2 regions of the Streptomyces sp. NPDC048600 genome follow, and region 2 is predicted to be linked to the other one. Evidence: riboswitches for the same ligand, from Rfam matches in the RefSeq annotation. Region 2 holds a riboswitch; the other holds the start of a gene.
What was found. Region 2 has a riboswitch for cobalamin ahead of ACZ6SQ_RS26945 (cobalamin biosynthesis protein). Riboswitches for the same ligand answer to the same signal wherever they lie in the genome.

Region 1: linked by a shared signal. The riboswitch ahead of metE (5-methyltetrahydropteroyltriglutamate--homocysteine S-methyltransferase) and the one ahead of ACZ6SQ_RS26945 (cobalamin biosynthesis protein) in region 2 are both predicted to bind cobalamin.

What each region holds. Positions count from the first base shown of each region.
Region 1 is NZ_JBVJGZ010000001.1:362,152-366,589, reverse strand. Features, by position in the region: gene metE (5-methyltetrahydropteroyltriglutamate--homocysteine S-methyltransferase) at 1-1,104, opposite strand, end outside; cobalamin riboswitch at 1,269-1,490, opposite strand; gene ACZ6SQ_RS01515 (VOC family protein) at 1,919-2,359, opposite strand; gene ACZ6SQ_RS01510 (glutamate ABC transporter substrate-binding protein) at 2,946-3,779, shown strand; gene ACZ6SQ_RS01505 (DUF2180 family protein) at 3,950-4,156, shown strand; gene thpR (RNA 2',3'-cyclic phosphodiesterase) at 4,256-4,438, opposite strand, start outside.
Region 2 is NZ_JBVJGZ010000022.1:95,716-100,153, reverse strand. Features, by position in the region: gene ACZ6SQ_RS26955 (inorganic phosphate transporter) at 1-785, shown strand, start outside; gene ACZ6SQ_RS26950 (hypothetical protein) at 820-1,041, shown strand; cobalamin riboswitch at 1,356-1,495, shown strand; gene ACZ6SQ_RS26945 (cobalamin biosynthesis protein) at 1,598-2,542, shown strand; gene ACZ6SQ_RS26940 (cobyric acid synthase) at 2,539-4,071, shown strand; gene cobN (cobaltochelatase subunit CobN) at 4,068-4,438, shown strand, end outside.

The sequences.
Region 1 (4,438 bases), on a different contig from region 2:
GGTCTCGGCGGTCTTCTGCCGTGCGAAGGCGAGCCAGCGCAGGATCTGCGGGTCGATGTCGCGCTCCGCCGAGGCGTCGAGCGGGACATGCAGGAGGGAGCAGGAGGTGGCGACGTCGACCTGGTCGGCGAGGCCCAGGAGCGTGCCGAGAGTGGACAGCGACTTCGACAGGTCGTTGATCCAGATGTTGCGGCCGTCGACGACGCCGGCCAGCAGACGCCTGCCGGGCAGCCCGCCGACGGCGGCCAGCGCGTCGAGGTTGGCCGCGGCCGCGCCGGTGAAGTCCAGGGCGAGACCCTCGATGGGGGCCTTCGCCAGGACGGGGAGCGCGTCGCCGAGGCGGCCGAAGTAGGAGCCGACCAGCAGTTTCGGCCGCCGGATGAGGGCGCCGAGGTCGCGGTAGGCGCGGGCAGCGGAGTTGAGTTCGGCCGGGGTGCGGTCCTGGACCAGGGCAGGCTCGTCCAGCTGCACCCACTCGGCACCCGCCGCGCGCAGGTCGGCGAGGACGTCGGCGTAGACGGGCAGCAGGCGGTCGAGGAGGGTGAGCGGTGCGAAGTCCGCGGGCGCGCCGGGTGCGGGCTTGGCCAGCAGCAGGTAGGTGAGGGGGCCGACGAGGACCGGCCGTGCGGTCAGACCGAGGGCCTGGGCTTCCTCGAGCTCGGTGACCTGCTTGACGGAGTCGGCGGTGAACGAGGTGTCCGGTCCCAACTCGGGCACCAGATAGTGGTAGTTGGTGTCGAACCACTTGGTCATCTCCAGTGGCGCGACATCCTGGGTACCGCGCGCCATGGCGAAGTAGCCGTCGAGCGCGTCGGCCTCGACGGCCGTGCGGTGGCGCTCGGGGATCGCGCCGACCATGACGGTGGTGTCCAGGACGTGGTCGTACAGCGAGAAGTCGCCGGTCGGCACCTCGTGGATGCCGGTGCCGGCGAGCTGCTGCCAGTTGCTCCGGCGGAGCCCGGCGGCGGTATCCCGGAGGTCGTCGGCGGTGACACGCCCCCTCCAGTAGCCCTCGATCGCCTTCTTGAGCTCCCGGTCGGAGCCCTGGCGGGGGTAGCCGTACACGGTCGCCCGTGGTGCCGCAGAAGCGGACTTGCTGGTCACGGAGATCTCCTTCGCGAGACGATTCCCTGAGGTCCCGGAGACGGGACGAGAACGCGAAGGGATGACGAACCGGACGGACCGAGGTGCGCGTCGAGCGCGGTGGTCCGCCTGGTATGTACGCCGACCCGCCCTCGAGGTCACCGGGATCTCCGCGCGCGGAGTGGTCCGCGCACGGGCAGTCGGCAGGTCTTCGGACTCGCGGGCACATCCTCCTCGACGGAGGACACCTACTGGCCGTCGCTTCCCGGGTCCGGTACGTCGGACCCAGTGCGTATGACGGCGGTCGTTCCCGCTCACCGCTGCGGGGCAGTCCCGGATTCCCACCGGGTTCCCTCTTGCGACACCCCGCCTGGCGGACGGGGCGAACCAGCTGCACCGACCACCTTATGGGAAGGCGGCGAGTCCGGTGGGTTACGTCCGTCACTCGGAACGTGAGCCGGCACACGCGGGTGACGGTCTCAACGCCGGGCGATCCAGCCGGTCTTGGTGGCCTGGACGATGGCGTCGGGGACGGTGGTGCCGCACGACCAGTGCGTTGCGGCGCGGCGCGACGATCACCGGGGACCGGCGCTCGATCCCGGCCACCACGGTGTCGACGACTTCCTGAAGGGGGATCAATTTCCGCAACCCGGCCCGGTTTGCCGCCCCACAGCGTGGTGTCGGCGGGGTCGCCGTGGACGTCGTTCATCATCGGCGTCCTGAAGAACGTCGGACCCCGGCCCCGGCCGGCCGCCGTCCCTGGGTTCCCTCCCACGCCTGCGCTCCGACTGCTGGTCCACTGTCGGTCATGGACCAGGACCCAGATCGCTCCAGCTCAGCTCAGCTGCTCGGCCAGTCCGACGATGATGCCCTCCGGGCCGCGGACGTAGCAGAGCAGATAGCTGTCCTCGAAACGGGCGATCTCGCCGAGGAGTTCGGCGCCGTGGGGGCGCAGGCGGGCAACGGTGTCCTCGATGTCGTCGACGGCGAACATGACGCGGTGTGTACCCAGAATGTTGTGCGGCCGGTCGCGCGGCCCGTCGCTGATCGCCGCGGGGCTGAGGTACTTCGCCAGCTCGAGCCGGCTGTGACCGCCCAGGGTCCGGACCATCGCGATGTCACAGCGGACGCCGTCGAGTCCGGTGCACTGGTCGGCGAACAGGCCCTCGACCCGCGTCCTGCCCTCCAGCTCCATACCCAGTTCCACGAAGAACGCGACGGCGGCATCCAAGTCCTCGACGACGATGCCGACGTTGTCCATCCGCTGAATCGCCATGATCTTCTCTCCTTCTTCCTCGTGTGGCCCTCGACCGTGCGGGTCGCAGTGTCCGTTCAGGAATTGTGGCTGATTCGAGAGAACTGATCCACATGGGGAAAGTTCTTGAATGCAATGGGTAGCCAGGGGTGCGCATGCCTACCGGTGAGTAGTCGTTTGCCTACTCAATCGTGATGCTCAAGTTCAGCTCAGATGTAATGACGCTGGTCGTCCCGGATCTTTACTGTCCTGCGCAGCCGAGGAGGACGGAGCCGTGCGGCGATGACCGGAGCGCCGGTGCGCAAACAGACAGGGAATGCCACGCGAGACGTGGCCGGAAACGGTGAATTGACCGTGCCGTACTTGGCCCTTCCCTGAGGCGCGCTCAGCTCGGGCTTCGCCCCGTCCGCGTCGAAATCGAATGGCTCTCGTCGAGGACGGACGCTTCTCCGATCTGGCCGCGCGCAATCAGTTCCTGGCGCGCCGCGCGCCGATCGAACCGGGGCCCATGTCGGCAATCCGGCACCCCCGGACCTCGTCGTGCCCGTGAAGTCGTACGTGATTCCGTGACACGGCATCGCCCTGATCAATCGAAGGAAGTCCAGTTATGAAGCTCCACAGAGTTCCCGCCGCGGCCATGGCCGTGCTGGTTCTGTCTGTGACCGCGACGGCGTGTCTCGGTGAGGGTGATCAGGGCTCGGGGTCCCACGCCGGTGAGACCATCAGGATCGGTATCAAGTTCGACCAGCCCGGTCTGGGGCTGAAGGAGCCGGGCGGCGAGTTCTCCGGCTTCGATGTCGACGTTGCCACGTACGTGGCCAAGGAGCTCGGCTACGAGCCCGACCAGATCGAGTTCGTCGAGACCAAGAGCGCCGACCGCGAGAACGCGCTGGCCCGCGGCGACGTGAAGTTCATCGCCGCGACCTACTCGATCACCGAGGAGCGCAAGGAGAAGGTCGACTTCGCCGGCCCGTACCTGCTGGCCCACCAGGACCTGCTGGTCAAGGCCGGCTCCGACATCGAGTCCGGCAGTGATCTCGACGGCGGAAAGCTCTGCTCGGTGGCCGGCTCCACCTCGGCGCAGAACGTCAAGAAGAACATCGCGCCCAAGGCCCAGCTGGAGGAGTACACCTCGTACTCGGAGTGCCTCGTCGGCCTGCAGAGCGGGGCGGTCGACGCGGTGACCACCGACGACTCGATCCTGGCCGGTTTCGCCGCACAGAAGCAGTACAGGGACCAGTTCGAGCTGGTCGGTCTGAAGCTGAGCAACGAGAACTACGGCATCGGCCTGAAGAAGGGCGACACCGCCATGCTGGAGGAGGTGAACAAGGCCCTCCAGAAGATGGTCCGTGACGGCTCCTGGGGCGAGGCCGTGAAGGGCAACCTCGGCCTTACCTACCAGTACGAGCCTGCCCCGAGAATCGGTGTCGTCAAGGAGTGATCCCGGGGTCGACGCGAGGCTGTCCCCAGTTCAGTGACCGAGCCCTGGACTGGGACGCCGCGGCACGGTGAGGAAGGTGCGCCTGGTTGCGTCCACGAAGGCTGAGGGGAAGCCTGGGGCCACGAGGGAGTCGCGAAAGCGCCCGGTTCCCGCGTTCGAAAGGCCCTGTCATGGTCTGCTACGAATGTGCTCAGCTGGGGCGTGAACAGGTCGCCGTCGCCGTGTGCCGGGTCTGCGGAGCGGCCGTGTGCATCGACCATGTACGCACCGAGGGCAAAGCGCTGCGTGGACCCGCGAGTCCGGGCAAGGTGACACATGACCGGGCGGCCCGCCAGCTGACCTGCCCGGTGTGCCGGGCGGCAGAAGTGTCGCCGTAGCCGGGGCAGGGCTCGGCTCCCTGACCGGCCCCGGCTCTGGGGCCACCACGCCCGCTGCGCGGTGACGTGGCCGGGCCGAGGAGCCGGCGCCTTGCCCGGTCACTGCCCGCCGGTGAAGCCCCACGCCTCGATGTCGCGGTAGCGGATCGGGCCCGGGCCGCGACCGAAGTTGCTGCCGACCAGGTGAAGGCGCTCGGCGTACCAGCGGCGGCCGGTGAACGTGGCGAGCGCCGTGGCGACCTCCAGCACGCTGGAGGGATCGTCGCGGCGGGCCCGGGCCAG
Region 2 (4,438 bases):
TCGCCACGCGGCTCACCTACGTGATGGGCAAGAAGGCCGACGGCAAGGCCTCGGCGAAGGGCTACCGCGCGGGGCAGATCGCCTCCGCCGGCCTGGTCTCGCTGGCCCACGGCACCAACGACGCCCAGAAGACGATGGGCATCATCACCCTCGCCCTGGTCGCCGGCGGCTCCCTCGCCCCCGACTCCGACCCGCCCATGTGGGTCATCCTCTCGGCGGGCCTGGCCATCGCCCTCGGCACCTACCTCGGCGGCTGGCGCATCATCCGCACCATGGGCAAGGGCCTGACCGACCTCCAGCCGCAGCAGGGCTTCGCCGCCCAGACCAGCGCCGCGACGGTCATCCTGGCCTCCTCCCACCTGGGCTTCTCGCTCTCCACCACGCACTCGGTCTCCGGCTCCGTGATGGGCGCCGGCCTCGGCCGCAAGGGCGGTGTGGTCCGCTGGTCCACCGCGACCCGCATGTTCGTCGCCTGGGGCCTGACCCTGCCGGCCGCCGCCCTGGTCGGCGCGCTCGCCGAGTGGGTCACCGGCTTCGGCCCCTGGGGCACCGCGGTCGTGGCCGTCTTCCTGGTCGGCTCCAGCGCCGCCATCTGGAAGCTGTCGCGCCGCGAGGTCGTCGACCACACCAACGTGAACGACACCGAGGAACCGGCCGGCGTGGTCACCACCGCGATCGCCATGGTCACCCCGCCGCCCGCGGGCACCACCACCGTCGACGCGCCGGTCGTCGCCGCCGCCCCGGCGGGCGCGGCCGAGCCGGCCGCCTCGCAGGCCACGGCCTGAGCCCCGACCACCCCGGTACGAAGGAATCAGCAGCATGAAGATCGACTGGGCGGCCCTCGGCTCCGTGTTCGGCGTCAGCCTCGTGGTCACCGTGGCCCTCGTGGGCCTGTTCACCCTCGGTGTCGTCGGCCTCTCCCGCCAGGAACGGGCGCAGGAGCAGGGCGGCACCGCCGCACTGGCCGTGACCGGTGCCTACGCCTGCTTCGCCGCCTGCGCGGCGGCCGTCGGCTACGGCATCTACCTGATCATGGCCTGACGCCCGGAACCTGACGCCGGGCCTCGTGAGGGGGCTGTCGCGGACGAGAAGTCCGTGACAGCCCCCTCACGCATGCGCCCCCCAAGCCCGCCACCGGCCCGCGATTCACGCCGTACGACCGGCCATCGCGCGACCGCCAGGTCGCCTCCCGGCACACCACGGGCGGTCGTGACGGAGCGTCACAAAGGCCGGTCGCGGAAGGCCGCCCGGACAGCGGGCATTTCCGCGCGAGCCGGTCCCCGGGCGCGCCACGCCACGGCGGCGGTGTGGGCCTCGGCACACTCCAGCCTCGCAGGTCAACGGTGAGTTGACGGGTGTTCGAGGGCCGTGGTGGACTGCCCGAGCCATGTACGGCGGCAGAAGAGGAAGCCGGTGCGAATCCGGCGCGGTCCCGCCACTGTCACCGGGGTAGTCATCCCCGGGAGCCAGGAACTCTCACCGCCGGTCTCGTCGAACCAGGGCGTGGACACCCTGAGTGAGGACATATCGCCATGCGCGGCTGCCGTTCGCGGTCCATCACCCCTGCTCCGCCCGCCCCCGCGGCCGGCTGAGCCCGATGCGTGCCGATCGCGTTTACGCGTACGGCGCCGCCGCCGGCCTCCTCGGTGACCTCCTGCTCGGCGATCCCCGCCGCGGGCACCCGGTCGCCGCGTTCGGCCGTGCCGCCGGTGCCGTGGAACGGCTGCTGTGGCGCGACCACCGCGGCTGGGGCACCCTGCACACCGCCGTGTGCGTCGGCGGCACGGTCGCCCTGGGCGCCGCCGCCACCCGTGCCGCACGCCCCTCCCCCACCGCCTCCTTCGCGCTGACCGCCGCCGCCACCTGGGCCGTCGTCGGCGGCACCTCGCTCGCCCGCGAGGCACGGGCCGTCGGCCGGGCCCTGGAACAGGGCGACCTCGCGGCCGCGCGCGCCCGGCTGCCCCATCTGTGCGGCCGCGACCCGCAGGCACTGGACGCCGACCAGATCGCCCGCGCGGTCGTGGAGTCGGTCGCCGAGAACACCTCCGACGCGGTCGTGGGCGCGCTGGTGTGGGGCGCCCTCGGCGGAGTACCGGGACTCCTCGGCTTCCGCGCGGTCAACACCCTCGACGCGATGGTCGGCCACCGGTCACCGCGCCATCTGCGCTACGGCTGGGCCTCCGCCCGGCTGGACGACCTCGCGGGCTGGCCCGGCGCACGGCTCACCGCCGTGCTCGCCGCCGCCGCGGGACCCGACCCGCGCGGTGCCGTACGCGCCTGGCGGGCCGACGCGGCGAAGCACCCGAGCCCCAACGCCGGCCCCGTGGAGGCGTCCTTCGCGGGCGCCCTCGGCGTACGGCTCGGCGGAACCCTGTCCTACGGCGGCCGGGTCGAGCACCGGCCCGTGCTCAACGGGGCGACGGGACGGGCCGTCGCCGCGACCGACATCGACCGGGCGGTACGGCTCTCCCGCCGGGTCGGCTGGCTCGCGCTCGGCGTGGGAGTCGCCGCGCGCCTGGTTGTGAAGGGGCGGAAGAGATGAGCGGGGGTCTCCTCGTCGCGGGCACCACCTCCGACGCGGGCAAGAGCGTCGTCACCGCCGGTATCTGCCGGTGGCTGGTGCGCCAGGGCGTGAAAGTGGCGCCGTTCAAGGCGCAGAACATGTCCCTCAACTCGTTCGTGACACGGGAGGGCGCCGAGATCGGCCGGGCGCAGGCCATGCAGGCGCAGGCCTGCCGGGTCGAACCGACCGTGCAGATGAACCCGGTGCTGCTCAAGCCCGGCGGCGACCGCAGCAGCCAGGTCGTACTGATGGGCAAGCCGGTCGGCGAACTCAGCGCCCGCGGCTACCACGGCGGCCGCCAGGAGCAGTTGCTCGGCACCGTACTGGACTGTCTGGCCGAGTTGCGGGGCACGTATGACGCGGTGATCTGTGAGGGGGCGGGCAGTCCGGCCGAGATCAACCTGCGCCGGACCGACATCGTGAACATGGGGATCGCACGCAACGCGCGCCTCCCCGTCCTCGTCGTCGGCGACATCGACCGCGGCGGCGTCTTCGCCTCCTTCTTCGGGACGGTGGCGCTGCTCTCGCCCGAGGACCAGGCACTGGTCGCCGGGTTCCTCGTCAACAAGTTCCGCGGGGACGTCTCCCTGCTGGAGCCCGGCCTCGACATGCTGCACGGCCTCACCGGGCGGCGGACGTACGGCGTACTGCCGTTCCGGCACGGGCTCGGCATCGACGAGGAGGACGGCCTGCGGGTCTCCCTGCGCGGTGCCGTCCGGGAGTCGCACGTGGCCGCGCCCGTCGGCGAGGACGTACTGCGGGTCGCCGTGTGCGCGATCCCGCTGATGTCCAACTTCACGGACGTGGACGCGCTCGCCGCCGAACCCGGCGTCGTGGTGCGCTTCGTGGACCGGCCCGAGGAACTGGCCGACGCCGACCTGGTCGTCGTCCCCGGCACCCGGGGCACGGTCAAGGCACTGCGCTGGCTGCGCGAACGGGGGCTCGCGGACGCCCTGGTGAGAAGGGCCTCGGAGGGCCGGCCCGTCCTCGGCGTCTGCGGTGGCTTCCAGATCCTCGGCGAGCACATCGAGGACGACGTCGAGAGCCGCGAGGGGCACGTCGAGGGCCTCGGCATCCTGCCCGTGCGGGTGCGGTTCGCCCGCGAGAAGACCCTCACCCGGCCGGTGGGGGAAGCCCTCGGCGAGCCGGTCGAGGGCTACGAGATCCATCACGGGGTGGCCGAGGTCCACGGCGGCGCACCGTTCATCTCCGATGACGAAGGGCACAGCCTCGACGGCTGCCGGGTGGGCCCGGTCTGGGGCACGCACTGGCACGGCTCCCTGGAGTCGGACGGCTTCCGGCGCGCCTTCCTGCGCGAGGTCGCCACCGCCGCGGGCCGCCGCTTCGTCCCCGCACCCGACACATCCTTCGCCGCGCTGCGCGAGGAGCAGCTCGACCGGCTCGGCGACCTCATCGAACAGCACGCGGACACGGACGCGCTGTGGCGGCTCATCGAGTCCGGCGCGCCGCAAGGACTGCCTTTCATTCCACCGGGAGCGCCCGCATGAGCACAGTGTTGTTGTTGTCGACCGCCGACACGGATCTGCTGGCGGCCCGCGCCTCGGGCGCGCCCTACCGGATCGGCAACCCGACCCGCGTCGACGTCGCACAGGAACTGCCGGGACTGATCGAGGGCGCGCGGATCGCCGTCGTACGGCTGCTCGGCGGCAAGCGGGCCTGGGAGGACGGGCTCGCCGCGCTGAAGGCCTCCGGCATCCCCACCGTGCTCCTCGGCGGCGAGACCGTGCCGGACGCGGAGCTGATGGCCGAGTCGAGCGTCCCGGCCGGTGTGGTCGCCGAGGCCCTCAAGTACCTCGTCGAGGGCGGCCCGGAGAACCTGACCGAACTGGCCCGCTTCCTCTCCGACACCGTGCT